Regions from separate parts of the Neisseria yangbaofengii genome, predicted to be linked through region 4. Evidence: predicted binding sites of a transcription regulator. Region 4 holds the regulator's gene; each other region holds the start of a gene.
The links. The regulator FNR, encoded in region 4, switches genes on or off when oxygen is low (the NO sensors DNR and NnrR bind a similar motif). The targets are predictions, from matches to a motif close to TTGATNNNNATCAA.
Positions count from the first base shown of each region.

Region 1: H4O27_RS08520 (universal stress protein) is a predicted target of FNR. The motif match lies at 4,632-4,645, and genes of this name have one in related genera.
Region 2: H4O27_RS09905 (formate/nitrite transporter family protein) is a predicted target of FNR. The motif match lies at 4,708-4,721, and genes of this name have one in related genera.
Region 3: pflB (formate C-acetyltransferase) is a predicted target of FNR. The motif match lies at 3,633-3,646, and genes of this name have one in related genera.

Region 1 covers NZ_CP062976.1:1,731,231-1,739,019, forward strand. Annotated here, with positions in the region: gene H4O27_RS08505 (MetQ/NlpA family ABC transporter substrate-binding protein) at 1-631, shown strand, start outside; gene speB (agmatinase) at 900-1,826, opposite strand; gene speA (biosynthetic arginine decarboxylase) at 1,897-3,789, opposite strand; gene H4O27_RS08520 (universal stress protein) at 4,002-4,466, opposite strand; gene H4O27_RS08525 (tRNA threonylcarbamoyladenosine dehydratase) at 4,654-5,430, shown strand; gene H4O27_RS08530 (segregation and condensation protein A) at 5,427-6,287, shown strand; gene pncB (nicotinate phosphoribosyltransferase) at 6,364-7,587, shown strand; gene H4O27_RS08540 (ACP-like domain-containing protein) at 7,647-7,789, opposite strand, start outside.
Region 2 covers NZ_CP062976.1:2,011,669-2,019,457, reverse strand. Annotated here, with positions in the region: gene fdnG (formate dehydrogenase-N subunit alpha) at 1-2,164, shown strand, start outside; gene fdxH (formate dehydrogenase subunit beta) at 2,176-3,090, shown strand; gene H4O27_RS09910 (formate dehydrogenase subunit gamma) at 3,090-3,761, shown strand; gene H4O27_RS09905 (formate/nitrite transporter family protein) at 3,859-4,650, opposite strand; gene pntB (Re/Si-specific NAD(P)(+) transhydrogenase subunit beta) at 4,794-6,179, opposite strand; gene H4O27_RS09895 (Re/Si-specific NAD(P)(+) transhydrogenase subunit alpha) at 6,191-7,732, opposite strand.
Region 3 covers NZ_CP062976.1:1,576,706-1,584,494, forward strand. Annotated here, with positions in the region: gene H4O27_RS13620 (IS630 family transposase) at 1-241, shown strand, start outside; gene pflA (pyruvate formate lyase 1-activating protein) at 272-1,114, opposite strand; gene pflB (formate C-acetyltransferase) at 1,222-3,507, opposite strand; gene H4O27_RS07735 (adenylosuccinate synthase) at 3,773-5,071, opposite strand; gene H4O27_RS07740 (ATP phosphoribosyltransferase regulatory subunit) at 5,088-6,239, opposite strand; gene iscR (Fe-S cluster assembly transcriptional regulator IscR) at 6,613-7,059, shown strand; gene H4O27_RS07750 (IscS subfamily cysteine desulfurase) at 7,105-7,789, shown strand, end outside.
Region 4 covers NZ_CP062976.1:576,773-584,561, reverse strand. Annotated here, with positions in the region: gene H4O27_RS02895 (phosphatidylglycerophosphatase A family protein) at 1-130, opposite strand, end outside; gene thiL (thiamine-phosphate kinase) at 123-1,088, opposite strand; gene H4O27_RS02885 (OmpA family protein) at 1,366-2,109, opposite strand; gene H4O27_RS02880 (CysB family HTH-type transcriptional regulator) at 2,552-3,502, shown strand; gene fnr (fumarate/nitrate reduction transcriptional regulator Fnr) at 3,579-4,313, opposite strand; gene hemN (oxygen-independent coproporphyrinogen III oxidase) at 4,465-5,871, shown strand; gene H4O27_RS02865 (DUF1289 domain-containing protein) at 5,996-6,247, shown strand; gene H4O27_RS02860 (site-2 protease family protein) at 6,301-6,951, opposite strand; gene H4O27_RS02855 (aspartate/glutamate racemase family protein) at 7,100-7,789, opposite strand, start outside.

The sequences.
Region 1 (7,789 bases), 1.2 Mb from region 4:
CAACGTCTTCCAACACAAACCATACTTGGAAGATTTCCGCAAAGAACACAAATTAGACATCACGGAAGCCTTCCAAGTGCCGACCGCGCCATTGGGCCTGTATCCGGGCAAATTGGCCTCATTGGATGATGTGAAAGAAGGCAGCAGCGTTTCCGCACCAAACGACCCGTCAAATTTCGCCCGCGCTTTGGTAATGTTGAACGAATTGGGCTGGGTGAAACTGAAAGACGGCATCAACCCATTGACCGCCTCTAAAAACGACATCGCCGAAAACCTGAAAAAAATCAAAATCGTCGAGCTGGAAGCCGCACAACTGCCCCGCAGCCGCGCCGATGTTGATTTTGCAGTGGTAAACGGCAACTATGCCATGAGCAGCGGCATGAAATTAACCGAAACCCTGTTCCAAGAGCCTAGCTTTGCCTATGTCAACTGGGCAGCCGTGAAAACCGCCGACAAAGACGCGCAATGGTTGAAAGACGTAGAAGCCGCCTACAATTCGGAAGAATTTAAATCTTACGCCAAACAACGCTTTGCCGGTTACAAATACCCTGCCGCATGGGATAGCCAAGCCGCTGACGAAGCCGCAGCCGCTACCGCTGAAGCCGCTTCGGAAGCGTCTGCCGCACAATAATTTTTTGATTAAGTATTAGCCGGCCATAATAAGGCCGTCTGAAAGTATAGTGGATTCACTATACAATCTTTCAGACGGCTTTTGTTTATTGAATCATATTTCTACCTAAATTGCAGGTTGAATCTCAATCCGACACTTTTCAATATTTCTGTTTTGTTGGGATTTACCCAACCTTCAACAAATAAAAACAAAATGCCGTCTGAAAAATACGTTTCAGACGGCATTTTTATTCAACCTGATTTATGGTTCAACCATCAAACCACGCCAATCAACCTTTTTTCGCACCTTGCAAATACAGCATTTCCAGTGCAATGGTTGCACCGGCCAAGGCGGTGATATCGGCTTGGTCGTAAGACGGGGCAACTTCGACCACGTCCATGCCGACAATGTTCAAATCAGTCAGGCCGCGCAGGATTTTCAGGGCACGGTCGGTGGTCAGGCCGCCGCACACAGGGGTGCCGGTGCCGGGTGCAAAAGCGGGGTCGATGCAGTCGATGTCGAAGGTCAGGTAAACCGGCATATCGCCGACGGTTTCTTTGATCTTTGCCACAGTGGTGCCGACGCTGTCATCATTGACTTGCGGTGCGCTCAAGACGGTAAACGGCAATGATTTGTCGTATTCGGTGCGGATACCGATTTGCACCGAGCGCGACGGGTCGATTAAGCCTTCTTTCGGCGCGGTGTGGAACATGGTGCCGTGGTCGAATTCACTGCCGTTGGCGTAGGTATCGGTATGGGCATCGAAATGCACCAAGGCAAGTTTGCCGAAATGTTTGGCGTGGGCGCGCAATAACGGCAGGGTCACGAAATGGTCGCCGCCCAAGCCCAAGCATTTTTTACCGGCTTGGAGCAATTGCAATGCGTGGGCTTCGAGTTTTTCGACAAAATCACGGCTGTCGCCGAAGGAATAAACCAAGTCGCCGCAATCAACAATGTTCAAGCGTTCGCGCACGTCGAATGTCCAAGGAAAGCGCTTGTGTTCCCACGTCAGGTTAACTGAGGCGCGGCGGATGGATTCGGGGCCGAAACGCGCGCCCGGGCGGCCGGATACGGCGATGTCGTAAGGAATGCCAGTGATTACCCACTCGGCATTGCTTTCGTAAGGGTTGAAATCAAGCGGCAGGCGCAGGAAGCCGAAATTGTTGGAAACCAGTGAATTGTCGGTTTTACCGGCAAGGGTGGTATAAGGGCTCATTCTGTGTCCTTTAATATGTAACAGTTTTGTTTTCAGACGGCCTTGATATCTTAATCAGGCCGTCTGGACATTATTCTTCTTCCAAATAAGTATAGCCGTTCAGCCCGATTTCCAGCTCTTTCAAAAACGCCATTGCTTGCGAAGCCGGCAAATCGGAATGTTCGATTTGTTCGCGGTAGCGGCGCATCAGCTCCTCGGGGTCTTGGTACACATATTCGAGCATATCGGCAACGGTGTTGCCTTCGTCGTAGTCGACCACTTCGAATTCGTTTTCACCGTGTACAATCACATCAATGGTGGCGGTGTCGCCGAACAAATTGTGCATATTGCCCAAAATTTCCTGATATGCGCCGACCATGAAAAAGCCCAACAGCGGCGGATTGTCGGCAGGATAATCGGGCATCGGCATGGTGGTGGCAATACCGTCGCCGTCGATGTAGTGATCGATGGTGCCGTCTGAATCGCAGGTAATGTCCAGCAGCACAGCGCGGCGGGCGACTTTTTCGTTCAGGCCGGTAAGCGGGCAAACGGGGAACAGTTGGTCAATGCCCCACACGTCGGGCAACGATTGGAACAGCGAAAAATTCACATACAGTTTATCGGCAAAACGCTCTTGCAATTCATCGATAATGGTGCGGTGAGAACGGTGTTTTTCGTTGAACAATTCGCCCACTTCGCGGCAGATATTCAGATAAAGCTGCTCTGCCCACGCACGTTGCTCGAGGCTCAGCAGACCGACGTTGTATTGATTGTGCACGTCCGACAAATCAAACTGGCTTTCGTGCACCCAGCTTCTGAGCGAACGCTTTTCGCGCGAATCGAAAATATCCGTCCACGTTTCCCACATGCTGTGCAACACGCGCGGGTCGTCTTCAAACGGCGCGCCCAATTCTTGCGGCGTGTAGCGTTCCGCCCCAATCACGTTCGCCACCAACACGGCATGATGCGCGGTAATGCCGCGGCCGCTTTCGGTGATGATGGTCGGGTGCGGCAGATTGTGTTCGCGACAGGCTTGGCCTATGCCCCACACCACCGTTTCCGCATATTCGGTCAGGCTGTAATTAACCGAGCAATCCGATTGCGTGCGGTTGCCCTCGTAATCCACACCCAAACCGCCGCCCACGTCGAAGCATTGAATATTCACGCCGAGTTTGTGCAATTCCACATAAAACCGTGCCGATTCGCGCACACCGGTGGCCACATCGCGGATATTGCCCAGTTGAGAACCGAGATGGAAATGCAAAAGTTGCAGGCACTCTAAGCGGTTGCTTTGTTTCAACACATCAACCAAATGCAGCACTTGCGAAGCCGACAAGCCGAATTTTGACTTATCGCCGCCCGAGGCCTGCCATTTGCCCGAACCTTGCGAAGCCAAACGCGCACGCACGCCCAAGCGCGGTTTCACGCCTAACTTTTCCGCTTCTTCCAGCACCATTTCGATTTCGGAAATTTTTTCAATTACCAAATAAACCTGATGACCGAGCTTCTCGCCCATCAAAACAAAGCGGATGTATTCGCGGTCTTTATAGCCGTTGCAGACAATCAGCGTCTGCGTGGTGCCGGCGTGTGCCAACACGGCCATCAGCTCCGCTTTCGAGCCCGCTTCCAAACCGTGCGGCTGCCGGCTGTGAATCAGCGTTTCAATCACGCGGCGGTGCTGGTTGACCTTAATCGGATACACCAGGCAATAATCGCCTTCATAGTCAAAGCCGTTTCTGGCCGTCTGAAACGCCTGATTAATCGATCGCAGGCGGTGTTGCAGAATTTGCGGAAAGCAAAACAAAATCGGCAGCCGCGCGCCCTGCTGTTTCTGCACCGATTCAGCCAGCTTCTGCAGCGACACGGTTTTCTCCGGCTCGGCCGGGTTCGGGCGTACAATCACCTCGCCCTTATCATCGGCATCATAATAATTAATGCCCCAATAACGGATATTGCAGACCTCGCTGATGGTCGGTGCAGCCATGTTCGCTTCCCTTCAAATAGAATGATTACGCTAAACCCAAAACGCGATTATAAAACCAATTGGCGACAAAATAAGGATTTTTTCGGCGTTTTAAAAATTATTCAGCGATATTTTGACAATAATTACCGGCAAATATTCACATTGTCCGAACCATGACAAAAGGCCGTCTGAAACGTTCAGACGGCCTGTGTCCAACTCAGCTTAAAAAAGCATTATTCTTCTTCGGCTTTGCTGCGAATCACCAACAATGGCAAGTGGCTTTGGCGCATCACGGTTTCGGCAAAGCTGCCCATCAGCAAATGCATGAGACCGGTACGGCCGTGCGTACCCAACACCAGCAAATCGGCACCGTTGGCATCGGCGTAATCCACCAATTCCTGCGCCATTTCGCGTGCGCCTTTGTTGGCCACCAGCAAGTGTTTCACGATATTGGTTACACCGTTCTCACGCACTGATTTTTCGGCAAATTCCAATACTTCGTTACCCTGCGCCACCGCAGCAGCTTCGTAGCTTTCGTGTTGCAAAAACTCAGGAGCCAAAGCCATGTATTCCGCCGGATTAGCCACATGCACCAAAGTCAAGCGGGATTCGTTAACGCCGGCCAAATCAGCCGCATGTCTCAACGCGTTCAAAGAGGTTTCACTACCATCAACGGCAACAACCAAATGCTTATACATCGTCATCTCCTTCCAATGCCTTTTTGCGGCACGATATTTTCAAGTGATGGGATTATAGACTGTTTTTTCAGCTTTACACAACAGCCTTCATGGTTCAAGTATAATACGTCTTTGGCTTTTTGCGATGAATTTTTGCTTCGCAACGCCGCCTTTTCATTTGTTTTTTTGATTTATCGCAAGGTTGACCATGTCCGAGATTGATTCCCTGTCGTTACGCCGTTTCGGCGGCATTGGCCGATTGTATGGCGATTCGGCATTACAACGCTTCCGTCAGGCGCATGTATGCGTAGTCGGCGTCGGCGGCGTCGGCTCATGGGCGGTAGAAGCATTGGCACGCAGCGGCATCGGCCGTTTAACTTTGATTGATTTGGATAATGTTGCCGAATCCAATGTCAACCGCCAGCTTCATGCGCTGACCGATGATTTCGGCAAGGCCAAAGTCAGCGCTTTGCACGAGCGCATTGTACAAATCAATCCGGCTTGCCGAGTAGTTGAAATCGAAGATTTTGTAACCGAAGAAAACCTGCCCGATTTGTTTTCGGACGGCTTTGATTTTGTAATTGATGCCATCGACCAAGTGCGCGTAAAAGCAGCGATGGCAGCTTATTTTGTGCAACACAGGCAGCCGTTTATCTTAAGCGGCGGCGCGGGCGGACAAAAAAATCCGGCCTTGATTCGGACTGCCGATTTAAGCAAAGCCACCCACGACCCTTTACTGGCCAATCTGCGCTACACCTTACGCAAACGCCACGGCTTCAGCCGCAACACTGCCGACAAAATGAGTGTACCGTGTGTGTATTCCACCGAGAACATTATCCCGCCGCAATCAGGCGAAGCCTGTGCGACAGATGCTGCGCCGCAAGGTTTATCGTGCGCCGGTTATGGTGCGAGTATGCTGGTAACCGCCGGTTTCGGCCTGTATTGTGCGCAAGCGGCGATTGACCATATTGCGGGTGGCAAATGAATACTGCCGAGATGACGAGGCCGTCTGAAAGCGCAGTGGCGTATGTGTTCGGCCAACCCGTCACCGACATCCCACAGGATTTGTTTATCCCGCCCGATGCGCTGGAAGTGGTGTTGTCGGGCTTTCAAGGACCGCTGGATTTGCTGCTGTATTTAATCCGCAAGCAGAATATTGATGTACTCGATATTCCGATGGTGAAAATCACCGAGCAATATCTGCACTATATTGCACAAATAGAAGCCTATCAATTTGATTTGGCAGCGGAATATTTATTGATGGCAGCTATGCTGATTGAAATCAAATCACGCCTGCTGCTGCCACGCCCCGAAGAAATCGAGGACGAAGAAGCCGACCCGCGCGCCGAATTGGTACGCCGCCTGCTGGCTTACGAACAAATGAAGCTGGCCGCACAAGGTTTGGATGCCCTGCCCCGCGCCGGCCGCGATTTCGCATGGGTGTACCTGCCTTTGGAAATTGCTGCCGAAACGAAGCTGCCTGATGTCGCCGTAGCCGATTTAACGCAGGCTTGGCTTGGCATTTTATCGCGTGCCAAACACACGCGCAGCCATGAAGTGGTACGCGAAGCCATTTCCGTGCGCGCGCAGATGACGATGATTTTACGCCGTCTGAACGAGTACGGTTTCAGCCGTTTTTCCACTTTATTCAAGCCGGAACAAGGCGCGGCTTATGTGGTGGTAAATTTCATCGCGCTGCTGGAATTGGCCAAAGAAGGCTTGGTGCGCATTGTACAGGAAAGTGGTTTCGGCGAAATCGAAATCCACTTAAAACAGGCCGAAACCGAGCAAATCGAGTTGCCCGAACCGCTTTCAGACGGCCTCAATGCCCAAAATCCATAAAAGTTTGTAAACTTCCAGTCATCTTGGCCGCCAAACGTGTTTTAATACTTTATCGCCCGTAAATGAGAACATCTTTATGACCTCACACGACCCCATCATCAAATCGCTGCTCGACACCGATTTATACAAATTCACCATGCTGCAGGTGATTTTGCACCAATTCCCGCAAACTCACAGCCTGTATGAATTCCGTTGCCGCAACAAAGAAATGGTTTACCCGCTGGCCGACATTCAAGAAGAATTCGAACGCGAATTGGATGCCCTTTGCCAACTGCGCTTTACCGACGACGAATTGGATTACCTGCGCCGCCTGCGCTTTATCAAAAGCGACTTTGTCGATTACCTCGAGCTTTTCCAACTGAAACGCCGATTTGTCAAAGTGCGTTCCGACGCACAGGGCCGTCTGCACATCCGTATTGAAGGCCCGATGATTCAGGCAATGTTCTTTGAAATCTTCATCTTGGCGATTGTGAACGAACTTTTCTTCCGCCGTTTGGAAACGCCGGAAATATTGGCCGAAGGCGAACGCCGTTTGCAAGCCAAAGTTGATTGCCTGAAAACCATTGCCGCCCGGCAAGACCCTTCCGACCCGCCGTTTTTGATTTCTGATTTTGGTACCCGCCGCCGCTATAATCTGGCCTGGCAGGAACACGTTGTGCGCACCTTAAACGATGCCGCACCGCACATTGTACGCGGCACCAGCAACGTTTACTTGGCGAAAAAACTCAACATCACACCCATCGGCACCATGGCGCACGAATTCCTGCAAGCCTTCCAAGCCTTGGACGTGCGCCTGCGCAATTCGCAAAAAGCCGCCCTTGAAGCATGGGTACACGAATACCGAGGCGACTTAGGCATTGCACTCACCGATGTGGTCGGCATGGATGCCTTCCTGCGCGATTTCGACCTTTACTTTGCCAAACTGTTTGACGGCCTGCGCCACGACAGCGGCGATCCGTATGCGTGGGGCGACAAAGCCTATGCGCACTATAAAAAGCTCAAAATCGACAGCCATACCAAAATGCTGACCTTTTCAGACGGCCTCGACATCGAAAAATCTTGGGCATTGCACCAATATTTCAAAGACCGTTTCAAAACCAGCTTCGGCATCGGTACCAACCTCACCAACGACATGGGGCATACGCCGCTCAATATCGTGTTGAAGCTGGTGGAGTGCAACGGCCAATCCGTTGCCAAGCTTTCCGACTCACCGGGTAAGACCATGACCACCAACGACACCTTCCTTGCCTATCTGCGTCAGGTATTTGAAATCCCCGAGCCTGAAGCGGATCAGAAATAAAATAAAAGGCCGTCTGAAAGATTAATTTTCAGACGGCCTTTTATCATTTAATCAATCGATTATTTTTTCAAACGTGCAGTGGCTGTTTTATCCAATAAACAACCGCGGGTCACGATTTGATCCACCACTTCGGTTTTGCCGTTGACTTGAGTCGTACCGCGAATGGTCAACATATTGCCGTCAACTTTGTCCACGTCGGCTG
Region 2 (7,789 bases), 1.2 Mb from region 4:
TGATGAAGGCCTGTTCTCCGGTGCCGCTGCATTCCAAGCGCCTGAAGCCAAACAAGGCGAGCAACAGCCTGAAGTAACCAGCCGTACCGGCAACCGCAAGAACTACTACGACAACGAAACGTGGTTCTACGAATTGGATGCCAACGGCCACGCCAAAACCGACCCAACCTTGCAAGATCCGCGCTGTGTGTTCCAAATGTTGAAAAAACATTACTCACGCTACACGCTGGATGTGATGGAAACCACTTGTGGTACCAGTAAAGAAGACTTCTTGAAAATCGCCGAAGCATGGGGTGAAACTGCTGCGCCGAATAAAGCCGGTACCATTCTTTATGCACTGGGCTGGACGCAACATACTTACGGTTCGCAAATCATCCGTACCATGGCCATGGTCCAATTGCTGTTGGGGAACATCGGTATGGCCGGCGGCGGTGTGAACGCATTACGCGGCCACTCTAACATTCAAGGTTTATCGGATCTGGGCTTGTTGTCAACTTCACTGCCGGGCTACTTGACCCTGCCTAACGAAGACAATCACCCGACTTTCCAAGACTATTTGGCGAAACAAACACCAAAAGCATTACAAGCCAATCAGTTGAACTATTGGAGCAATACGCCGGCATTCTTCGTCAGCTTCCTGAAGTGGATGTACGGCGAAAACGCCACCAAAGAAAATAACTGGGGCTACGACTGGCTGCCGAAGTGGGACAAAATGTATGACATTTTGCAAACCACTGAATTGATGTATCAAGGCAAAGTAAACGGCTTGTTGGTGCAAGGCTTTAACGCGCAAGGCTCATTCCCTGATGCTCACCGTGTGACCGAAGCATTCTCGAAGTTGAAATACATGGTTGTGATGGATCCGCTGAAAACCGAAACCGCTTCCTTCTGGGAAAACCATGGCGAAGCGCACGATGTTGATCCGTCTAAAATTCAAACTGAAGTATTCCGCTTACCGACACCGTGCTTCGCTGAAGAAGCCGGCTCGATTGTGAACTCTTCACGCTGGTTGCAATGGCACCATCCGGGTCAAAATCCTCCGGGCGAAGCCTTGGCTGACTTGGATATTTTGGGCGAACTGCACGTCTTGCTGAAAGAAATGTACGAAAAAGAAGGCGGTACAGCGCCTGAGCCGATTACCAAACTGGCATGGCACTACAAAAATCCAGTGGCGCCAACCCCGGAAGAAATGGCTAAAGAATCTAACGGTTATGCCTTGGCGGATATCAAAGATGCCAATGGTAATGTTATCCGTAAAAAAGGCGAATTGCTCGACGGCTTTTCACAGTTGCGTGATGACGGTACCACCGAATGTGCGACTTGGATTTTCTCAGGTTCGTGGACGCAGGCCGGTAACCAAATGGATCGCCGTGACAATACCGATACTGGTTTGGGAAACACCCCGCGCTGGGCATGGGCATGGCCTGCCAACCGCCGTATCCTGTACAACCGTGCATCCTTGGATCCGAGCGGCAAACCTTGGGATCCGAACCGTGTGTTGATTGAGTGGGACGGTAAAAAATGGACCGGTGCCGACGTGGCCGACTTTAAAGCCGATGAGGCACCGGGCAGCGGTATGAGTCCGTTCATCATGAACGAAGAAGGTGTTGGCCGTCTGTTTGCTCAACGCAAACTGGTTGACGGCCCGTTCCCTGAACACTACGAGCCTGTGGAATCGCCGATTGGTACCAATCCGCTGCACCCGAAAGTGGTCCAATCACCTGCCATGCGTTTGTTTGACAGCGTGAAAGACCGTATCGGTACGGCTGAAGAGTTTCCATATGTTGGCACCACTTACCGTCTGACCGAACACTTCCAATTCTGGACCAAGTCTGTGAAGTTGCTGATGATTGCCCAACCTGAGCAATTCATCGAAATCAGCGAAGATTTGGCGCAGGAAAAAGGCATTGTCAAAGGCGATTGGGTCAAAGTCAGCTCCAAACGGGGCTTTATCAAAGCCAAAGCGGTGGTAACCAAACGGGTGAAACCGTTGATCATTAACGGCAAAACCATTCACCAAGTCGGTATTCCGTTACACGGCGGTTGGGAAAACGTATCAGGCCGGAAGCAGTATATCGTGAATACGCTGACACCTTTCGTGGGCGACTGCAACACGCAAACGCCTGAATACAAAACCTTCTTGGTTAATATTGAGAAAGCGTAAGGAGCGGAACAATGGCATTGCAATCATTAGACATCAAACGCCGCTCTGCAACATCGGGTATCACGCCTCCGCCTCAGGTGCGTAAACCGGTTGAAGTGGCAAAATTAATCGACGTCAGCACCTGTATCGGCTGTAAAGCCTGTCAGGTGGCGTGTTCGGAATGGAATGACATTCGTGACGAAATCGGTGAAAACGTCGGTGTGTATGACAACCCGATTGATTTGACCGCAAAAAGCTGGACGGTGATGCGTTTTAGCGAAACCGAAGAACACGGCAAACTGGAATGGCTCATTCGTAAAGACGGCTGTATGCACTGTGCCGATCCGGGCTGTCTGAAAGCGTGTCCATCACCGGGTGCGATTATTCAGTATGAAAACGGCATTGTCGATTTCCATCAGGAAAACTGTATCGGTTGCGGTTACTGTATTTCAGGCTGTCCGTTTAACATTCCGCGCATCAACAAAGAAGACAACCGTGCTTACAAATGTACTTTGTGTTCGGACCGCGTGGCTGTCGGCCAAGAGCCCGCTTGCGTGAAAACCTGCCCGACCGGCGCAATTCAGTTCGGTAGCAAGGAGCACATGAAAGAAGCGGCTCAAGAGCGCATTAAAGACTTGAACAGCCGCGGCTATCAAAATGCAGGCCTGTATGACCCGCAAGGCGTAGGCGGTACGCACGTGATGTATGTCTTGCACCATGCTGACAAACCTAACCTGTACAACGGCTTGCCTGAGAATCCAAGTATCAGCCCAACCGTGAAAGTATGGAAAGGTTTGCTCAAGCCTTTGGCGACATTCGGTATTGCTGCGGCAGCGGTTGCCGGTTGGATGCACTACATTACCGTAGGTCCTAACCGTGAAGGCGAAGATAAACCTGAAGTCATCGGCAAAGACGGTAAAATCTTGCACGGTGAGGAGGACGCATAATGAAACCAAAGTTAATTCAGCGTTACAAACGCAGTGAACGCATCAATCACTGGGTTGTTGCCTTGTGTTTTATTTTGCTGGCCGTATCCGGTTTGGCTTTCTTCTATCCGGCATTTTTCTGGTTGGCCGGCATTTTCGGTACGCCGCAATTGGCACGGATTTTGCACCCGTTTATCGGTGTGGTGATGTTTATCGGCTTTTTCATTCAATTTTTCCGTTATTGGAAATTTAACTTCTTCGATAAAGAAGATGTAAAATGGATGAAATCGGTAACCACCATTTTGAAAGGCCATGAAGTGGGTGACGTCGGCAAATACAACGGTGGTCAGAAAGGCATGTTCTGGTTGATGACGGCCTGTATGCTGGTATTGGTGATTACCGGTGTTATCGCATGGCGTCCGTATTTTGCCGGAATGTTCCCGATTCCGGTGATTCGTTTAGCCTTGTTGTTCCATGCCGGTGCCGCGATTGTATTGATTGCCGGTATTATCGTGCACGTTTATGCAGCTATTTGGGTTAAAGGTACGGTTCGTGCCATGACCGAAGGCGTGGTTTCGCAACAATGGGCGAAAAAGCACCACCCAAGATGGTACCGTGAAGTGATGGCCAAAACCGACGAAAAACCGGTTGAAACACCAATTACCGATATCAACAACCAACACAAGCTGTAATGGTTTAGGGTAGCCTGAAAGATGGTTCATCGGGTTGCTAAATATAAAAAAAAGCCGTCTGAAAAATATTTTTTCAGACGGCTTTTTTATTGTTTTATCAATGCCCGGAGTCGATTGCTTCTGCTTGTTTTTTGTAAGCTAATACATAAAGCATGCCAACGAATATCGAGCCGCCAACCGCGTTACCCAAATAAACCGAAACCATATTGTGCATAAACTGCGCCCAAGAAATGTCGGCGCCACCCCAAATCGCGGCCGGAATCACAAACATATTGGCAACAACGTGTTGGAAACCGATCAACACGAAAATCATAATCGGAAACCAAATCGCCAAAATCTTGCCGCCATAAGTATGCGCGCCGTAGCTCAGCCATGCGCCCATCGCTACCATCCAGTTACAGCCGATACCGGACACAAAAGCATGTGCGAAATCCGCCGATACTTTGGTTTGCGCCACGGCAATGGTTTCATGCAGGTAACGGCCTTCGGTCAAGCCCAAAAAATGGCCGAAAAACCACGCCGCAAAAAATGCACCGAGCACATTCGCCAGCGACACAATCAGCCAGTTGCGCAGCCATTGAGCGGCGGTAATTTTTTTCATCATCACGGCCACGGGCAACACCATCATATTGCCGGTAATCAGTTCTGCACCGCCCAATAAAATACAAATCAGACCGATGGGGAAAACGGCTGCGCCAAGGAGGGTGGCCAAGCTGCCCATTTCTTCCGGCATACCGCCGACTACGCGGATGTATGCCAAATAGCCGATGGAAATAAACGCGCCTCCCAAAAAGCCCAAGACGCTGAGTTGCAGCGCATCGCCATTGCCCTTTGCGATGCCTTTATCGGCGGTGGCACGCAAGATTTCATGCGGGTATAAATCGCTCATATTTTTTGTCCGTATAGAATACAAGCGGTATTTTACGGTGGCGGAAAACTGTTACGCTTGATATAACTCAAGGGTGTATTTTTGTTATTCCATGTAATTGAGGCCGTCTGAAACGTTTCAGACGGCCTCAAGTTGATTTTGGCTTATTTTTTCAGTTCGGCCAAAATATCATCGATGGTTTTCTTCGCATCGCCGAAACACATCACGCTGTTTTCATTGAAGAACAGCGGATTTTGCACACCGGCGTAACCGGTGTTCATCGAGCGTTTGAATACCACTACTTCTTTGGCTTTCCATACTTCCAATACCGGCATACCGGCAATCGGCGAGTTCGGGTCGGTTTGCGCGGCAGGGTTGACGGTGTCGTTGGCACCGATTACCAACACCACGTCGGTTTCGATAAAATCATCATTGATTTCATCCATTTCTAGCACAATGTCGTAAGGTACTTTGGCTTCGGCCAACAACACGTTCATGTGCCCCGGCAGTCGGCCGGCGACAGGGTGGATACCGAAGCGCACTTGCGTGCCGTTTTGGCGCAGCAGCTCGGTGATTTCAGCTACCGGATATTGTGCCTGTGCTACCGCCATGCCGTAACCCGGAGTGATGATGACGCTGGAAGCATCTTTCAGCAAAGCGGCCACACCTGCGGCATCGACTTCACGGTATTGGCCTACTTCATCGCTGCCTGCTGCGGCTGCCGTGCCGTCTGAACCGAAACCGCCGGCAATTACGGAAATAAACGAGCGGTTCATGGCTTTACACATAATGTACGACAGAATCGCACCGCTTGAGCCGACCAGAGCACCGGTAACAATCAGCAAGTCATTCGCCAGCATAAAGCCCGCCGCCGCTGCCGCCCATCCGGAATACGAATTCAGCATCGACACCACCACCGGCATGTCTGCGCCACCGATGGAAGCCACCAAATGCCAACCGAAAGCCAAGGCAATCAACGTCATCAGCAGCAGGGCAAACCAGCTGCCGTCGGCAGCGACAAACAATAGCAGCAAGACAAACGATACCGCCAATGCCGCCAGATTCAGCTTGTGTTTGGCGGGAAGTTGCAGCGGTTTGCTGCTGATTTTGCCGTTGAGTTTGCCAAAGGCCACAATCGAGCCGGTAAACGTTACCGCGCCAATGAATACGCCTAAGAATACTTCCACCAAGTGAATGGTGTGCATATCGTTCGATACATTACCCGGTGCGATAAAGCTGTTGAAGCCGACCAACACCGCGGCCAAGCCGACGAAGCTGTGCAGCAGGGCAATCAGCTCGGGCATTTCGGTCATCTCGACTTTTTTGGCTTTGTAGATGCCGATGGCGGCACCGGCGGCCATGGCCAACACGACCCAGAAAAAGCCTGAAGACTGCTCACTGAAAATGGTGGCAAACAAAGCAATCGCCATGCCGACCATGCCGGAATAGCAGCCTTGTTTGGCGGTTTCCTGTTTCGACAAACCGGCCAGCGCGAAAATAAACAAAATTGCGGCGACGATGTAGGCCGCAGTAACCAAACCTAAAGACATATCGTAACCCCTTATCCTTTGCGGAACATATTCAACATGCGGCGGGTGACATAAAAGCCGCCGAAGATATTAATGCTGGCAATCAATACCGCAATAAATGCCAAAAGCGACACAAAGCCGTGGCCTTGGCCGATTTGCAGCAGTGCGCCGACTACGATAATGCCCGAAATCGCGTTGGTCACCGACATCAGCGGTGTGTGCAGCGAGTGCGACACGTTCCACACCACATAATAACCAATCACGCAGGCCAAAACGAACACGATAAAGTGGTTCAGGAAGGCGGCAGGGGCGACTGCACCGATCCACAAAATCAGAATGGAGCCAATCATCGCAGGGGCGAGTTTTTTCCATAATGGAACAGGTTTCGGCTCAGGTTTGTCCGTCGGCACGGCTTTTTCAGACGGCATGGCTTGCGGTTGGGCGGAAACTTGAATCGCAGGCGGCGGGAAGGTGATTTCGCCGTCGCGTGTCACGGTCATATTGCGGATAATCACATCGTCAAAATCCAACGTGATTTCACCGTCTTTGTTCGGACCGAGCAGTTTGGCCAAATTCACCAAATTGGTGGCGTAAAGTTGGGACGACTGCCCAGCCAAGCGGTTTGCCATGTCGGTGTAACCGATAATTTTCACGCCGTTGTCGGTGGCGAAAAGTTCGCCCGGACGGGTCAATTCGCAGTTGCCGCCGGTGGCCGCCGCCAAATCGACAATTACCGAACCCGGTTTCATCGATTGCACCATTTCGGCGGTAATCAGCTTCGGCGCCGGTTTGCCCGGAATGGCGGCGGTGGTGATGATAATGTCCACTTCTTTGGCTTGTTCAGCAAACAACTTCATTTCTGCGGCGATGAATTCCTCGCTCATTACTTTGGCATAACCGTCGCCGCTGCCGCCTGCTTCTTGAGGGAAGTCAAGTTTCAAGAATTGGCCGCCCATCGATTCGATTTGCTCGGCCACTTCCAAGCGCGTGTCGAAAGCTTTGACGATGGCGCCGAGCGAGTTTGCCGTGCCGATGGCAGCCAAACCGGCCACGCCTGCGCCAATCACCAACACTTGTGCCGGCGGCACTTTGCCCGCAGCGGTAATCTGGCCGGTAAAGAAACGGCCAAACGCATTGGCTGCTTCAATTACGGCACGGTAGCCGGAAATATTGGCCATAGAAGAAAGTGCGTCTAAGGCTTGGGCACGGGAAATGCGCGGAACCATGTCCATCGCCAGCACATTGACCTGTTTATCGTTTAAGTTCTGCACCAATTCGGGATTTTGCGCAGGCCAAATAAAGCTGACCAAGGTTTGGCCGGCATTCAGACGGCCTGTTTCCGCTTCGGTCGGCGCGTTCACTTTATAAATTAACGGGCTTTGCCATACGATATCCGCGTCGGCTACAACGGCACCGGCGGCCTCGTAAGCGGCATTATCCAAGCTGGCGGCCAATCCGGCATCACGTTCGACCACAACCTCAAAGCCAAGCTTCTGCAACTGGGCCGCGGTCGCAGGCGTGCACGCCACGCGGGTTTCACCGGCCAGAGACTCTTTAGGAATGCCAATCCTCATGTCTTCGTCCTTCCAAGTTAGTTAATCAAGCTTATGTAAATAAATCTTAACCAGTAC
Region 3 (7,789 bases), 1.0 Mb from region 4:
GGAGCGGATTTTGATTCCGGAGCTACCGCAAAACAGTGTGGTGGTGATGGATAATGCGACGTTTCATAAGGGGAATGCTTTAGCACTTCTGAAGGAGAAAGGCCATACTGTGTTATGGCTTCCGCCCTATAGCCCTGATCTGAATCAGATAGAGAAAAAGTGGGCTTGGATTAAAGGTGTTAGGAATCGGCTGCGAATTATGGATGTGGATTGTCTGTTTCAGATGTGTATCGATAAATAAGTTTGTTTGCTATAATAAGAAAACAAACAATCAGTAAATAATATTTTTACCGTAGCCTTCCAATATTTCCTTGATTTTCAATACAGTTTCTTTTAGCGGCGGATGCACGCCGGTCAATTTATATTCATCGCCGCACAACGCCCATTTGTGCGCGCCCAATTCATGATAGGGCAAAAGCTCAACAGTTTCGATATTGTCCATGCCGCCGATGAATTCGCCCAACAGATTGGCCGAGCGTTCATCATCGGTATAGCCCGGCACAATCACATAACGCACGCGCGTCGGCTGCCTGCGTTCGGCCAGATAGCGGGCGAAGTTTAATGTTTTGGTATTGGGAATACCGACCAGCACTTTATGAATATCCGGATCAATCTGTTTCAAATCCAGCATCACCAAATTGGTATGATCCAGCAATGTATCCAGAATCGAATCGTAGTGCAAAGCATAACCGTTGGTATCCAAGCAGGTATGGATTTCGTGTTCGCGGCAGGCGGTAAACCAATCACGCACGAATTCATATTGCAGCAGCGGCTCGCCGCCGGTTGCCGTTACCCCGCCGCCGGTTGCCCGCAGATAATGACGGTAAGACATCACCTGCTTCATCACCTGTCCAACCGTTAATTCTTGGGCTTTGTCGGTGTGCAAATCCCACGTATCGCGGTTGTGGCAATACAGGCAACGCATCAGACAGCCTTGCAGAAACAACACATAACGCAAGCCGGGACCATCGACCGTGCCACACGATTCGATAGAATGCACAATGCCTTTGCCCTGATAATGGCGATGCCCTGCGTCGCTATCGACTTTGGCACGGATACGGGGTTTGATGTCTTTGGCTTGCTGTTCGGGGGTAATGGTGAATGTTTGCATAATCTTGTCCGGATATATGAAGACGGTGCCTGTCTGAAAACATGCGGTTCAACGAATAAACACAATGCCGGACTCATCATCCGGCATTGTGTTCACAACCCATTCTCAGATTACATGGTTTCCGTAAAGGTACGGGTAATCACATCTTGCTGTTGCTCGCGGGTCAATGAGTTGAAACGCACGGCATAGCCGGATACGCGGATGGTCAATTGCGGATATTTATCCGGATTTTCCATCGCATCTTGCAGGGTTTCACGGTTCAGCACGTTAACATTCAAGTGTTGGCCGCCTTCCAATTCACCGGCTTCATGGTGGAAATAACCATCCATCAAACCGGCCAAGTTGCGCTCGCGTGAGCGTTCGTCTTTACCCAGGGCTCCCGGCACAATCGAGAAGGTGTAGGAAATACCGTCTTTGGCGAATTCAAACGGCAACTTCGCTACCGAAGTCAACGAAGCAACCGCACCGTTCACATCGCGGCCGTGCATAGGGTTGGCACCCGGGCCGAAAGGCGCACCGGCGCGCCGGCCGTCCGGGGTGTTACCGGTTTTCTTACCGTAAACCACATTGGAAGTAATGGTCAACACGGACTGAGTCGGAATCGCATCGCGGTATGTCTTGTGGGTGGCGACTTTACGCATGAAACGTTCTACCAAATCACAAGCGATTTCATCGACACGGTCATCATTGTTACCGAATTGCGGATATTCGCCTTCGATTTCAAAATCAACCGCTACACCGTTTTCATCGCGAATCGGTTTCACTTTAGCATATTTAATCGCAGACAGTGAATCGGCTGCCACGGACAAACCGGCAATACCGCAAGCCATGGTACGGATGATGTCACGGTCATGCAAGGCCATCAATGCGGCTTCGTATGAGTATTTGTCGTGCATGTAGTGGATAATGTTCAAAGCGGTCACGTATTGGGTCGCCAACCAATCCATGAATTGATCCATGCGGGCAAATACGGTATCAAAATCCAATACTTCATCCAAAATCGGTTCGGATTTAGGACCAACCTGCTCTTTTGATTTTTCGTCTACGCCGCCATTGATTGCGTACAACAAGGTTTTGGCCAAGTTGGCACGCGCACCGAAGAACTGCATTTGTTTACCGATCACCATCGGACTCACACAGCAGGCAATTGCATAGTCATCGCTGTTGAAGTCGGGGCGCATCAGATCATCGTTTTCATATTGCACCGATGAAGTGTCAATCGAAACTTTGGCACAAAATTCTTTAAAGCCTTGCGGTAACCGCTCAGACCACAAAATGGTGATATTCGGCTCTGGCGAAGGCCCCATGTTGTAAAGGGTATGCAATACGCGGAAGTTGCTGCGGGTCACCAAGGTACGACCGTCCAAGCCCATACCGCCGATGGATTCGGTTGCCCAAATCGGGTCGCCTGAGAACAATTGATCGTATTCAGGGGTACGCAGGAAGCGCACCATACGCAGTTTCATCACCAAATGGTCGATAAATTCTTGCGCTTGGCTTTCGGTAATCAAACCCTTTTGCAAATCGCGCTCGATGTAGATATCCAAGAATGAAGATACGCGGCCAAACGACATGGCGGCGCCGTTTTGTGATTTCACAGCAGCCAAATAAGCGAAATAAGTCCATTGGATTGCTTCTTGTGCATTGGTAGCCGGTTTAGAAATATCGTAGCCATAAGACGCGGCCATTTCTTTCATTTGCGCCAAGGCATTGTATTGGTCATTGATTTCTTCACGGCGGCGGATGACCTCTTCCAAGTTCACGCCGTTTTCCAAATCAGCTTGCAATGAGTTGTATTGATTCAGTTTGTCTTTCATCAAGAAATCAATACCATACAAAGCAACACGGCGGTAGTCGCCGATGATGCGGCCACGGCCATAGGCATCCGGCAAACCGGTAATCACGCCTGATTTGCGACAACGGCGGATATCAGGCGTATACACGTCAAACACGCCTTGGTTGTGTGTTTTGCGGTATTTGGTGAAAATTTCTTCAACTTCAGGGTTCAAATCAACGTTGTAAACCTTACACGCATCTTTCACCATTTTCAGGCCGCCAAACGGCATGATGGCACGTTTCAAAGGCTCATCGGTTTGCAGGCCGACGATGGTTTCTAGGTCTTTGTCGATATAACCCGGCATATGGCTGGTAATACCGGAAACCACTTGCGCATCGATTTTGTAAGGCTCGTGGGTGCGGTTTTCGACTTTAATGCCTTCCATCACTTCCGCCCACAGTTTATTAGTGGCTTCAGTGGCTGGCGCTAAGAAGGAGGCATCGCCTTCGTAAGGTGTGTAGTTTTTCTGAATAAAGTCACGAACATCTACGCCGGTTTCCCAGTCACCGCCTACAAAGCCTTCCCAACCTGACGGGCGTTCTTGTACATCAGCAGACATATCAAACTCCTGTTTTAAATAAAGTAAAAACAAAACAAACTAGATAATCTATATGCTAAGGGTATCACTTTTTGATCCGAATAGATAGAAATAAACATGAAATAAAACTACTTATTTAATCCGGATTGATGTATATCAAACCCCATTACAGCTACTTAAAACTACATTTAGAATACTCTGAAATTTTCTCAAAACCAGCGTAAAATAAAATAATTCAGCCCTTAAAATCTTATTGATTTTAAGGGCTGAATATTCAGACGGCCTGTCAAGCAAACGGATGATGCAAGACAATGGTTTCTTCACGGTCAGGGCCGGTCGAAACAATCGCCACAGGCGCACCGCAGATTTCTTCAATGCGCTGCAAATAGGCTTTGGCATTTTCCGGCAAAGCATCGTATTCTTTCACGCCGAAAGTCGATTCCGTCCAGCCCGGCATGGTCTCAAAAACCGGTTTGCACAATTCCACCGCATCCGATCCGCAAGGCAGAATGTCGGTTTTGCTGCCGTCAGGCAATTCGTAGCCTACGCAAATATTGATTTCTTCGATACCGTCCATCACGTCCAATTTAGTGATACACATGCCCGAAATACCGTTTACCTGAATCGAACGTTTCAAAGCCGCCGCATCAAACCAACCGCAACGACGTGCACGACCGGTTACCGAGCCAAATTCATGACCGCGCTCGGCCAAACCCGCACCCACTTCGCAGAACAATTCTGTCGGGAACGGACCAGAGCCCACGCGTGTGGTATACGCTTTCACGATGCCCAACACATAATCCAACATTTGCGGGCCTACACCAGCACCGGCAGAAGCAGCACCGGCCAAACAGTTAGATGACGTGACAAACGGGTAAGTACCATAATCGATGTCGAGCAAAGTACCTTGCGCACCTTCAAACAGCAATTTCTCACCGGCTTGTGATTTATCGTTCAACACGCGCGATACATCGGTAATCATCGGCACAATGCGTGGCGCTACTTTTTCAATCACCGCCATCACATCTTCCGCTTTCACCGAATCGGCACCATGCAAATGTTGCAACTGAACATTGTAGTAAGCCAAAACCGCCTCTAATTTTTCAGGGATTTTGTCCAGATTCAACAAGTCACCTACACGAATCGCGCGGCGGGCCACTTTATCTTCATAAGCAGGCCCGATACCGCGACCGGTGGTGCCGATTTTATCTTTGCCACGAGACGCTTCGCGTGCTTTATCCAAGGCAATGTGGTAAGGCAAAATCAAAGGTGCAGTCGGCGCGATTTTCAGACGGCCTTCTACGTTTTTCACACCGGCGGCGTTCAATTCGTCGATTTCGCCCAGCAATGCTTCCGGTGAAACCACTACACCCGAGCCGATGAAGCAATCCAGTTGCTCATGCAAAATACCGCTTGGAATCAGGCGCAAAATGGTTTTTTTACCGCCCACTACCAAAGTGTGGCCTGCATTGTGACCGCCCTGGAAACGTACCACACCGGTAGTTTCTTCTGCCAACCAGTCAACAATCTTACCTTTACCTTCGTCGCCCCATTGCGCGCCGATTACGACAACATTCTTAGCCATAAATCAAAATCCTGATCTAAAAATTAATTATTTTCCACTCACCGTCGATTTCTTTCAGACGGCCTGCAATATCTTTTGAGCCATTGTGCTCCATGCCGTAATCGACAATCACACACTGCCCTTGTTCACGCAAATCTTCAATCGCCTGCCCGGCCTTTTGCGCATCTTCCTGCGCCACCATCACTACTGATTGGCGGTCGATTTTCGGCAGGCGGCCGATAAAGCTGCGTAAGTCAAAACTAAATCCGGTTGCCGGACGCGAACGCCCGAAATATTCGCCCAATCCGTCATAGCGGCCGCCACGCGCTACGGCATCATGGCTTTCTGAACCATAAGCGGCATACAGGAGACCGGTATGGTAATTATCAACACGCAATTCTGATAAATCGATGTGTACGTTTTGTTCCGGGAAGGCATCGCAAATCGCTTGCAATTCATCCAATGCCTGACCGACAGCAAACAAATCCGGTAATTTTGCTCGCGCCTCAGCCAAAACTTCACGGCCACCATATAAGGCCGGCAGCAAGGTAAAGGCTTTAGCCCACATACCGTCCAGTTTCCATGCCTTCACTTCGTTGGCAACCGCTTGGGCATCTTTATCCTGCATCAGAGCCAACAATCGTGCCGCCTGCTCTTCATTCAATTGCGCCGCCTGCGCCAAAGCACGGAATACGCCGACATGTCCCAAAGACAGCAACAATTCACCCAAATCGGCAATTTTCATGCTCTTGAGCATCAAATCAACGACTTCAATATCGGCTGCAATATCGGTAAAGCCGTAAAGCTCTGCGCCCACTTGCAAAGGCTCGCGCGTTTTCAAAAAACCGTCAGGGCGCGCATGCAACACCGAACCGGCATAACACAAACGATTAATGCCGTTATTAGCAGAAAGCAGGTGCGCATCGATACGCGCCACTTGCGGGGTAATGTCTGCACGGATACCCAATTGGCGACCGCTGATTTGGTCGGCTACGCGAATGGTTTTCAACGATAAGCCCGCATCAATGTGGGTGAGCAGCGAATTGCTGTATTCCATCAGCGGCGGCTGCACTAATTCATAACCGTGCACGCGGAATAAAGCCAACAACTGCTCGCGTGCGCTTTCCAATTGGCGGGCATTTGTCGGCAAAACATCGGCAACATGCTCGGGTAATTGCCAAGATTGCATGATTGTGTACCTTTTGTAAACATAAATAAGGCTGCTTAAGCTTAAAATCAGACAGCCTATTGCGGCCTTCCCGTGTATCCTGATTTTAAATTTAAACAGCCCCTGATGATGGCGCAAACCATCAAGTTATTAAAATCAGACTTTAACACAAAAATTACATTTGTGCAGTTGCTTTTCAATCTTCTAAGGCCGTCTGAAATGTTCAGACGGCCTATTCATATCCGTTGCTTAATTCTAATATCCATTGCTATTTGAAAGAAATCAATGCTGCGATTAAAACAAACAATCACCATGCCGCACCACATACTTGACTAAACTACTCAGATATTAGAAAATTAACCCATGATAAAAAAGCCACACACAGGCACATACCATGAGACTAACCACCAAAGGCCGCTTTGCCGTGACCGCTATGATCGACTTGGCCATGAACGCACAAAGCGGTGCCGTTAAGCTAAGCGCCATCAGCGAACGGCAAAGTATTTCGCTCTCTTATCTCGAACAACTTTTCAGCAAGTTGCGTCGTGCACAATTGGTGGAAAGCTTGCGCGGCCCGGGCGGCGGTTATATTCTGGCCGCCCCTGCCTCTGAAATCAATATCGCCCAAATTATCGAAGCAGCCGAAGATAAGCTTGACGCCACCCAGTGCAGCAGCAAAGCCAACTGCCATCACGGTGCTCCTTGCCTGACGCATGATTTATGGGAAAATCTCAATACAACCATCAACAATTACTTGAGCAGCGTCACCCTGCAAAGCATTATTGAGAAAAAGCATACTGAAAATGACGGCAAAGTCGTTACCTTTACGCACATCCATTAAACAAATTACCCGATATATAAATATATAATAAAGAAAGAGCAAACCATGTCCGTTAAAACCCCCGTATATTTAGACTATGCTGCTACCACACCGGTTGACAAACGCGTTGCCGACAAAATGATTCCTTATTTGACCGAATTATTCGGCAATCCTGCTTCCAACAGCCACAGCTTCGGCTGGACAGCCGAAGAAGCCGTTGAAGAAGCGCGCGCCAACATCGCTGCTTTGATTCACGCCGACCCGAAAGAAGTCGTGTTTACCAGCGGTGCCACCGAATCCAACAACTTGGCCATCAAAGGCGCAGCTCACTTCTACAAAAGCAGAGGCAAACACTTAATCACGGTTAAAACCGAACACAAAGCCGTGCTTGATACCATGCGCGAATTGGAACGCCAAGGCTTTGAAGTGACTTATTTGGATGTACAGGAAAACGGCTTAGTTGATTTGGACGTTTTGAAAGCCGCTATCCGTGAAGACACCATTTTGGTTTCAGTGATGTGGGTCAACAACGAAATCGGCGTGGTACAAGATATTCCGGCCATCGGCGAAATCTGCCGCGAACGCAAAATCATTTTTCACGTCGATGCTGCTCAAGCCTGCGGTAAAATTCCGGTTGACGTTGAAGCGGCTAAAGTGGATTTGCTGTCTATGTCCGGCCACAAAGTTTATGGTCCTAAAGGTATCGGCGCCCTGTATATTCGCCGCAAACCGCGGGTGCGCTTGGAAGCAC
Region 4 (7,789 bases):
CAATCGGTAAGGCCGGAAGTGTGCCGAAGGTTCCCGGCGCAACCGGCGCCAAACCGCAGCCGAAACCGAATGCCAGAAAGCACAGCGGCTTTTGTTTCAACCATGAAAACGTTGGTCTAAAATCAGCCAAAATGATCAAATCCTAAAGAAGTTAATGCAATTTCCATGCCGTCTGAAACAGAGTTTACCACTTTCAGACGGCATGCATCGGTAATTCTACCGATGCGCGTAATCGGTGTGTTGCTTTTTTGCGCAGCCTCCAACAATGCTTCGCGGCAATGTTGCGGCGCAGTAAACACCAATTCATAATCATCGCCACCGGCTAAGGTGTATTGCAGCCATTGTTCACGCGGCAATGCAGTTTTTAATGAGGGCAACGTCGGCACCTCATCCGCCCAAATTTCCGCACCGACATTTGAAGCTGTCAAAATATGGCCGATATCTTGGGCTAGGCCGTCTGAAACATCTTGCGCAGCATGCGCCACATTCAATATCGCCCGCCCCAACGCCACACGCGGCATGGGCCTTAATAGCTCAGCTTCACACCGCCGAAAAACTTCAAACGGCAAATCGCACCGTTTCAACAAATAATTCAAAGCTGAAGCAGCCAGACCAATTTTCCCGGAAACCCAAATATCGTCGCCGGCTTTTGCCGCATCACGACGCAACGCCTGTCCTTGCGGCAGCTCACCTGCAATCGTGACATTAAAAACCAAATCGCCGCGTGTCGTATCACCACCGATTAAGGTCACACCGAAGCGTTGCGCCAAATCAAAAAGGCTGTTGCAAAAACGACTCAACCAATCTTTATCCAATTCAGGCAGCCCTGCACTCAATAAAGCCCATTTTGGTTTCGCTCCCATCGCAGCCATATCCGAAATATTAACCGCCAGCACTTTCCATGCTAAATCCTCAGGCTCTACATCTTCAAAAAAATGCCTGTTTTTCAGCAACATATCCGAACTAAAACACAAGTCATACCCTGCTTGCGGGCGCACAATTGCTGCATCATCACCAATACCCAGCACAACTTGATGGTCTTGCTGCCGGTTTTGCAGGTATTTTCGAATAAAATCAAATTCCGTCATTCAGGCTTCCTAAAAAAGTAAACCACATTACAAAAAAGGAAACAACTCTAACCGTGTTTTAAAAAATTATTTTTATACAAATGATTGAATTGTCTAATCTATCTTTATTATTTTATCTCAAAACCAATTGTCTGCGCTGACATTGAATTAAGCCATTGCGTTTATAATTCAGACGGCCTGAAATCGACATAAACCCAATTTACCATCAATATTGAATATTGCCAGCAATAAAATACAAATAAAAACCCCGCCGAAGCGGGGTTTATTCAAAACCTAATTAAGGTTTGGTGTAGCCATGTACACGGCTGTGTGGAGAAGGGATCCAACCATCATCAACAGCAGGACGTTCACCTTGTACAGTACCAGGAGCAATTTGCTTAGTTACCACACTACGGATTTTCACATCAACGCGACGATCCGGTTCGATACATGCAATCAGAGCAGCACGACGTTTCGCTTTAGAAACTTTTTTACCCAAGTTAGCTACTTCGGCTTCACAAGTTGCAGTCATTTGAGTTTGAGATTCGCCCAAACCTACAGCAGAGATTTTGTTAGAAGCAACACCGCGGTTAACCAAGTAGTTAGCCACGACATTAGCACGACGCTCAGACAATGCTTGGTTGTATTGCTCAGAACCCATAAAGTCAGTGTGGCCTTCAACACGTACGGTTTGTACGTTGCTGTTGCTCAGGCGTTGGGCCAAAGCGTTCAGGTTTTCTTGAGCTTCAGGACGCAAGACGTCTTTATCAAAGCCGAACAAAGTCTTAGCAGACAATGAAACAGTTTCATCAGCGTATTCCGGCTCTTCAACTTTAGCAACGGCATCACCACATTCAACACGGCCTTGAGTGGCTTTGTCGAAGTAAGTGTTTTTCCAGCACTCGCCGTAGCTGTTGCGCACGACTTCTTGAGATTTGCTGCTTACGGTGTAACCGTGTTTGGTATGCGCTTCACTTGCCATTGCGGTGCCAGAAGCCACCAAGGCAACGAACAATGCGCTTAATTTCAGCTGTTTGGTCATTTTATTCCCTCATCAAAATTGTTATGCAACGGATACTGTAATGCGCCGCTGCAACTTTACCAATATACAGGCCGCAGCATATAAAATGGCGGCAAATCGGATATATCAGGTTGCACTATAAAGAAGCCGAGGGCAAACTGTCAATACTCGATGCCTCTTAACAATCATGAAACTGCCTGCTTCCTGATTGCCAATCATGCCGAAAAATCAATCTTGTGTCATTTATTTATGGATAAATCCCCGTAAGGTTTACGCTATCGTTGCGCAAAAGCAACAACCATTTCAAAGTATAACTGTTCCTTTTTAAGACTTTCTCATATCGAATTCAGATACTTCTTGAAAAAACAAAAACTTCCCAAAGAAACCCGATTCCCGCCGACAAATTAAATAAAATATGCTAAATTACGCCATATTGTCGCACAATGCCCACAACTCAAACACCATGAAATTACAACAGTTACGCTACGCGCTCGAAGTTTACCGCCATAATCTGAATGTTTCCGAAGCAGCCGACGCGCTGTTTACTTCCCAACCGGGAATTTCCAAACAAATCCGATTATTGGAAGAAGAACTGGGCATTCAGATTTTCATCCGCAGCGGCAAGCGTGTGGTCTCGGTTTCGCAGCCAGGTAAAGCAGTGTTGGAAATTTCCGAGCGTATTTTGCGGGATGTGCAAAACATCAAAAATATCGGCAGTGAGTTTACCGGCCATGACAGCGGCGCACTCACCATCGCCACCACTCACACACAGGCGCGCTATGCCCTGCCACATATTGTGGCTGACTTTGTGAAACATTATCCCAAGGTTAATCTTACTATCAAACAAGGCAGCCCTTCGGCGATTGCGCAAATGGTCAGCAACGGCGAAGCCGACATCGCCATCATTACCGAGAAGCTCGACGATCACCCTGAATTGCGCAAACTCAACTGCTACGACTGGAATCATGCGGTGGTGGTGCCGAAAAACCATCCTTTGCTCGATTGTAGAAATCCGCTCAGCATTGAAGATTTGGCCGGCTTCCCGTTGATTACTTATGAATTCGCCTTCCATTCCGGCAGCAGTATTGCACGCGCTTTTGCCAAAGCCAAGCTGGAGCAGCCGGAAGTCGCTTTGGCCGCAGCTGATACCGATGTACTGAAAACATATGTCAAACTGGGCTTGGGTGCGGGCTTGATGGCGAAAATGGCTTATGACCCGCAAGCCGATCAGGATTTAGAATTGATTGATGTTGCTCATTTGTTCGAGCCGTCGCCAACTTGGATTGCTATCCGTTCCGATACTTATTTGCGCGGCTATACTTATGACTTTATCGAAATGTTCGCACCGCATTTAAACCGCGAGACCATCGACCGCATCTTGTATGCACCGATTGTGGAAGACTTCTCTATTTAAAGCGTTTGTCTGCCCGGAGGCATAAAAAGGCCGTCTGAAACCAAAATGTTTCAGACGGCCTTTTTATGCCTCAACCTTACACGGCATGCGCACAACCGGATACCATTTTTTTCAAAGCCTGTGAATCAAGAATCTTAATGTGTTTGTGTTCCACTTCAATCAAGCCTTCGTGATGGAACTTCGACAGTGTGCGGCTGACTGTTTCCAGTTTCAAGCCCAAATAGCTGCCGATTTCTTCACGCGACATACGCAAAATGAAATCATTGGCGGCAAAACCACGCGAATACAAACGATTCGACAAATTCAACAAAAACGCGGCCAAACGCTCTTCGGCACGCATATTGCCTAACAACAACATTACGCCTTGATCGCGCACGATTTCGCGGCTCATCAAGCGGAAAAAGTGTGTTTGCAGGCTCGGAATGTTTTGACCTAACTCCTCCATGTGTGCAAACGGCAATTCACACACTTCACTATCTTCCAAGGCTACGGCATCACAGCTGTGGACATGCGAACAAATGCCGTCCATACCAATCAGCTCGCCCGACATAAAGAAGCCGGTCACCTGGTCACGCCCGTCTTGACTCGCCACTGTGGTTTTAAAGAAACCGGCGCGAATGGCAAACAAAGAAGTAAACGGCTCACCGGCACGGAACAGATATTCGCCTTTTTTCAGACGGCGGCTCTGACGGATCACGGCATCCAATTGGGAAAATTCGTTAGGCAACAAACCAACCGGCAAACAAAGTTCACGCAAAGAACACGTCGAACACAATGCTTTCAATTGATGTGTAGAATTGTGTGTGGCCATAAAATAAAAATACCTTTTTTATAAAACTTCTTGCCCTGACTAAGCTTATCTTGACTCATATCAAGACAGGTTTATCATAATGTGGCATTCTAGCAAACTAAATCGAATTTTACTAATTCGTTAAACAAAATATAGACACAACACGACCATCATGAAAATAATCTCAATAAAAAACAACGATATACCAGAGTTTGACCGCGACTTGATTGCCAAACTTCCGGCAAGTGGCCCACGCTATACTTCTTACCCTACTGCCGACCGCTTCCACGATGGCTTTCGCGAAGCCGAATACACCCATGCACTGCACTTACGCGGTTTGGGCGCGCTCAACAAGCCTTTATCGCTTTATATTCACATTCCGTTTTGCAATACCATCTGCTATTACTGCGGCTGCAACAAAATCATCACCAAGGATAAAACCCGTGCCGATGCTTATATTGAGTATCTCGAGCGTGAAATGGAGCTGCTCGCCCCTCATCTCAACGGCCGCCATCAATTAGCCCAACTTCACTTCGGCGGCGGCACCCCGACCTTCTTGAACGACGGCCAACTCGAACGCGTGTTTGAGATGATTCGCAAACATTTCCAACTCATACCCAACGGCGAATATTCCATCGAAATCGACCCGCGCAAAGTCAGCCGCGAAACAGTACACAAACTCGGCAAGCTCGGTTTCAACCGCATGAGCGTGGGCATTCAGGATTTCGATCCGAAGGTGCAAGAAGCGGTGAACCGCATTCAAAGCTTTGAAGAAACCAAAGAAGTGATTGATGCCGCCCGCGAAGCCGGCTTCAAATCTGTCAGCGTCGATTTGATTTACGGCTTGCCGCATCAATCGGTAGAGAGTATGAAAGCCACCATTGATACCGTGCTCAGCCTCGATCCCGACCGCTTGGCACTGTATCACTATGCCCACCTGCCGCATATTTTCAAACCACAGCGCCGCATCGACACCAATGCCGTACCGGGCAGTGAAGAAAAGCTCGACATGCTGCAATACTGCGTACAAACCCTGACCGGCCGCGGCTATGTGTTTATCGGCATGGATCACTTTGCCAAACCTGACGACGAGCTTTCTATCGCCCTGAAAGAAGGCTGGTTGCAACGCAATTTCCAAGGCTACTCAACCTATGCCGATTGCGATTTGGTGGCCATCGGGGTTTCCAGTATCGGCAAAATCGGCAGCACTTATGCCCAAAACGAGCGCGGCATCGAAGCCTATTACGCCGCCATCGATGAAGGCCGGTTGCCGATTATGCGCGGCTATCAGTTGAACCAAGACGACTTATTGCGCCGCAACATCATTCAAGATTTGATGTGCCGCTTTTCATTGGATTTCCAAATTTACGAAAGCGTGTTCGGCATTCCGTTTCACCAATATTTTGCTGATGAATTGGCCGACTTGCAGAATCTGGCCGAACTGGGCTTGCTACGCTTGAAGCCTCACGGGCTGACCGTTACCCCGAAAGGCCGTTTCCTGATCCGCAATATTGCCATGGTATTCGACTACCATTTGCGCCACAAAGAAACCACGGCGAAATATTCGCAAACCGTGTAAACCGTTCAGCCTCATCACAAGGCCATCTGAAACACATTCGGCTTTCAGACGGCCTTTTTCGTATCTCATTGACTTCGCATGAATAACCGCCTACCATGGCAGAAAAATGACATTTTTTCCTGCCATGCAACAGCCCGACTTTTTCACTATTCCCAGCCCGTGTACCGGCGTATGCGAAGCCAATGCCAAAGGCTATTGCAAAGGCTGTTTGCGCAGTCGTGAAGAACGGCTCTATTGGCAGCAGATGAGCGACGACCAAAAACACCAAGTCATGCGTTTGTTGAGTATGCGCAAAAACAAAATCCGCAACCGCAAACTCGACTTACTCGCCCCTGCCGATGCTTCTTCTGCCGAACAAATCGGTTTCGATTTTTAAGATAATCTACATACAACAAGGCCGTCTGAATATTCCGACGGCCTTAGTTTTTTTTATATAATCAACCCGACAAATCCTGCTACCAACGACATAATAAAATTCACCATCGGCCCGATCACCGACCACAACACGCCTGTCATCAACAGAATCAGAATAATCCATGTGCCGTAAGGCTCGAGCTTTCGGTATTGCATGGATTGCTTTGCCGGTAAGAAACTATCGACAAAGCGGCTACCGTCCAAAGGCGGCACCGGCAGCATATTCAGCACAAACAACACCGCATTAATCGAAATACCGTATTGCGCCATTTTTGACATCGGAAGCTGATACGATTCAGGCGCATACACAGCCGCCACCGCCACCAATCCCCAACCGAACGCCATCACCAGGTTCGACAACGGCCCGGCAATTGCCACCGTGCGCATACCCAAGCGCACATCACGGAAATTGCGCGGAATCACCGGCACCGGTTTCGCCCAGCCGAACATAAAACCGGTGGTAAAAAACAATACCGCCGGCACTACAACCGTGCCAATCGGATCGATGTGCGCTAACGGATTCAGCGTCAGCCTGCCCATTTGCTCGGCGGTATGGTCGCCCCAATACCGCGCCGCATAGCCGTGCGCCGCTTCGTGCACCGTAATCGCCAGCAACACCGGCAGCACCGCCAGTAAAAAAATGCCTAAATCAAAATTCTGAAACATGGTTTTTGCTCCGAGGAAAGCCGTTTTTGGGACACAACTTTTCCAATATCAAGGCCGTCTGAACCGCCAAATAGTCAAGAATATAACAGATTTTGCAGATATGGGCATAAAGTAGGGATTCAAGGCAGTGCAAAGGGTTTGAAAACACTTACGTTCTTAATACAAAATCTGCCGCCGCTTGCGCATGCAACGCCGCAGTATCGAAAAACGGTAACTCATGATCACCTTGGCGAATCAAAAGGCCGATTTCAGTGCAGCCTAAAATCACACCTTCCGCTCCCTGTTCAGCCAAATACTGCACAGTATCCAAATAAAAATCACGGCTTTCGGGCAGAATTTTCCCCAAACACAGTTCTTCAAAAATAATGCGGTGGACTTCCGCTTGTGCCTGCCCATCAGGAACCACCATCTCTACGCCACGCTGCTTGAGGCCGTCTCTGTAAAACGCATCCTGCATAGTAAATGCCGTTCCCAAAACGCCTGCCTTTTTAATGCCCTGTGCCTTAATCACTTCAGCAGTGGCATCGAGTATGTGTAAAAACGGTATTTTCACGGCTGCCTGAATTTCGGCCGCATTTTTGTGCATGGTATTGGTTGCCAACAAAATTCCTTGCGCACCAATGCTTTCGAGCTTAACCGCCGCTTCTGCCAGAATTCCGCCCGTTTCCTGCCATGCGCCGCTTTTCTGGAGCCGTACGATTTCTTCAAAATCGACACTCAGCATCACCATCGGCGCAGAATGATTGCCACCTGCTTTCTGATTCACCAAGCGATTGATTTCCTGATAGTAAATCACCGTACTTTCGGGCGACATACCGCCGATAATGCCTAAGGTTTT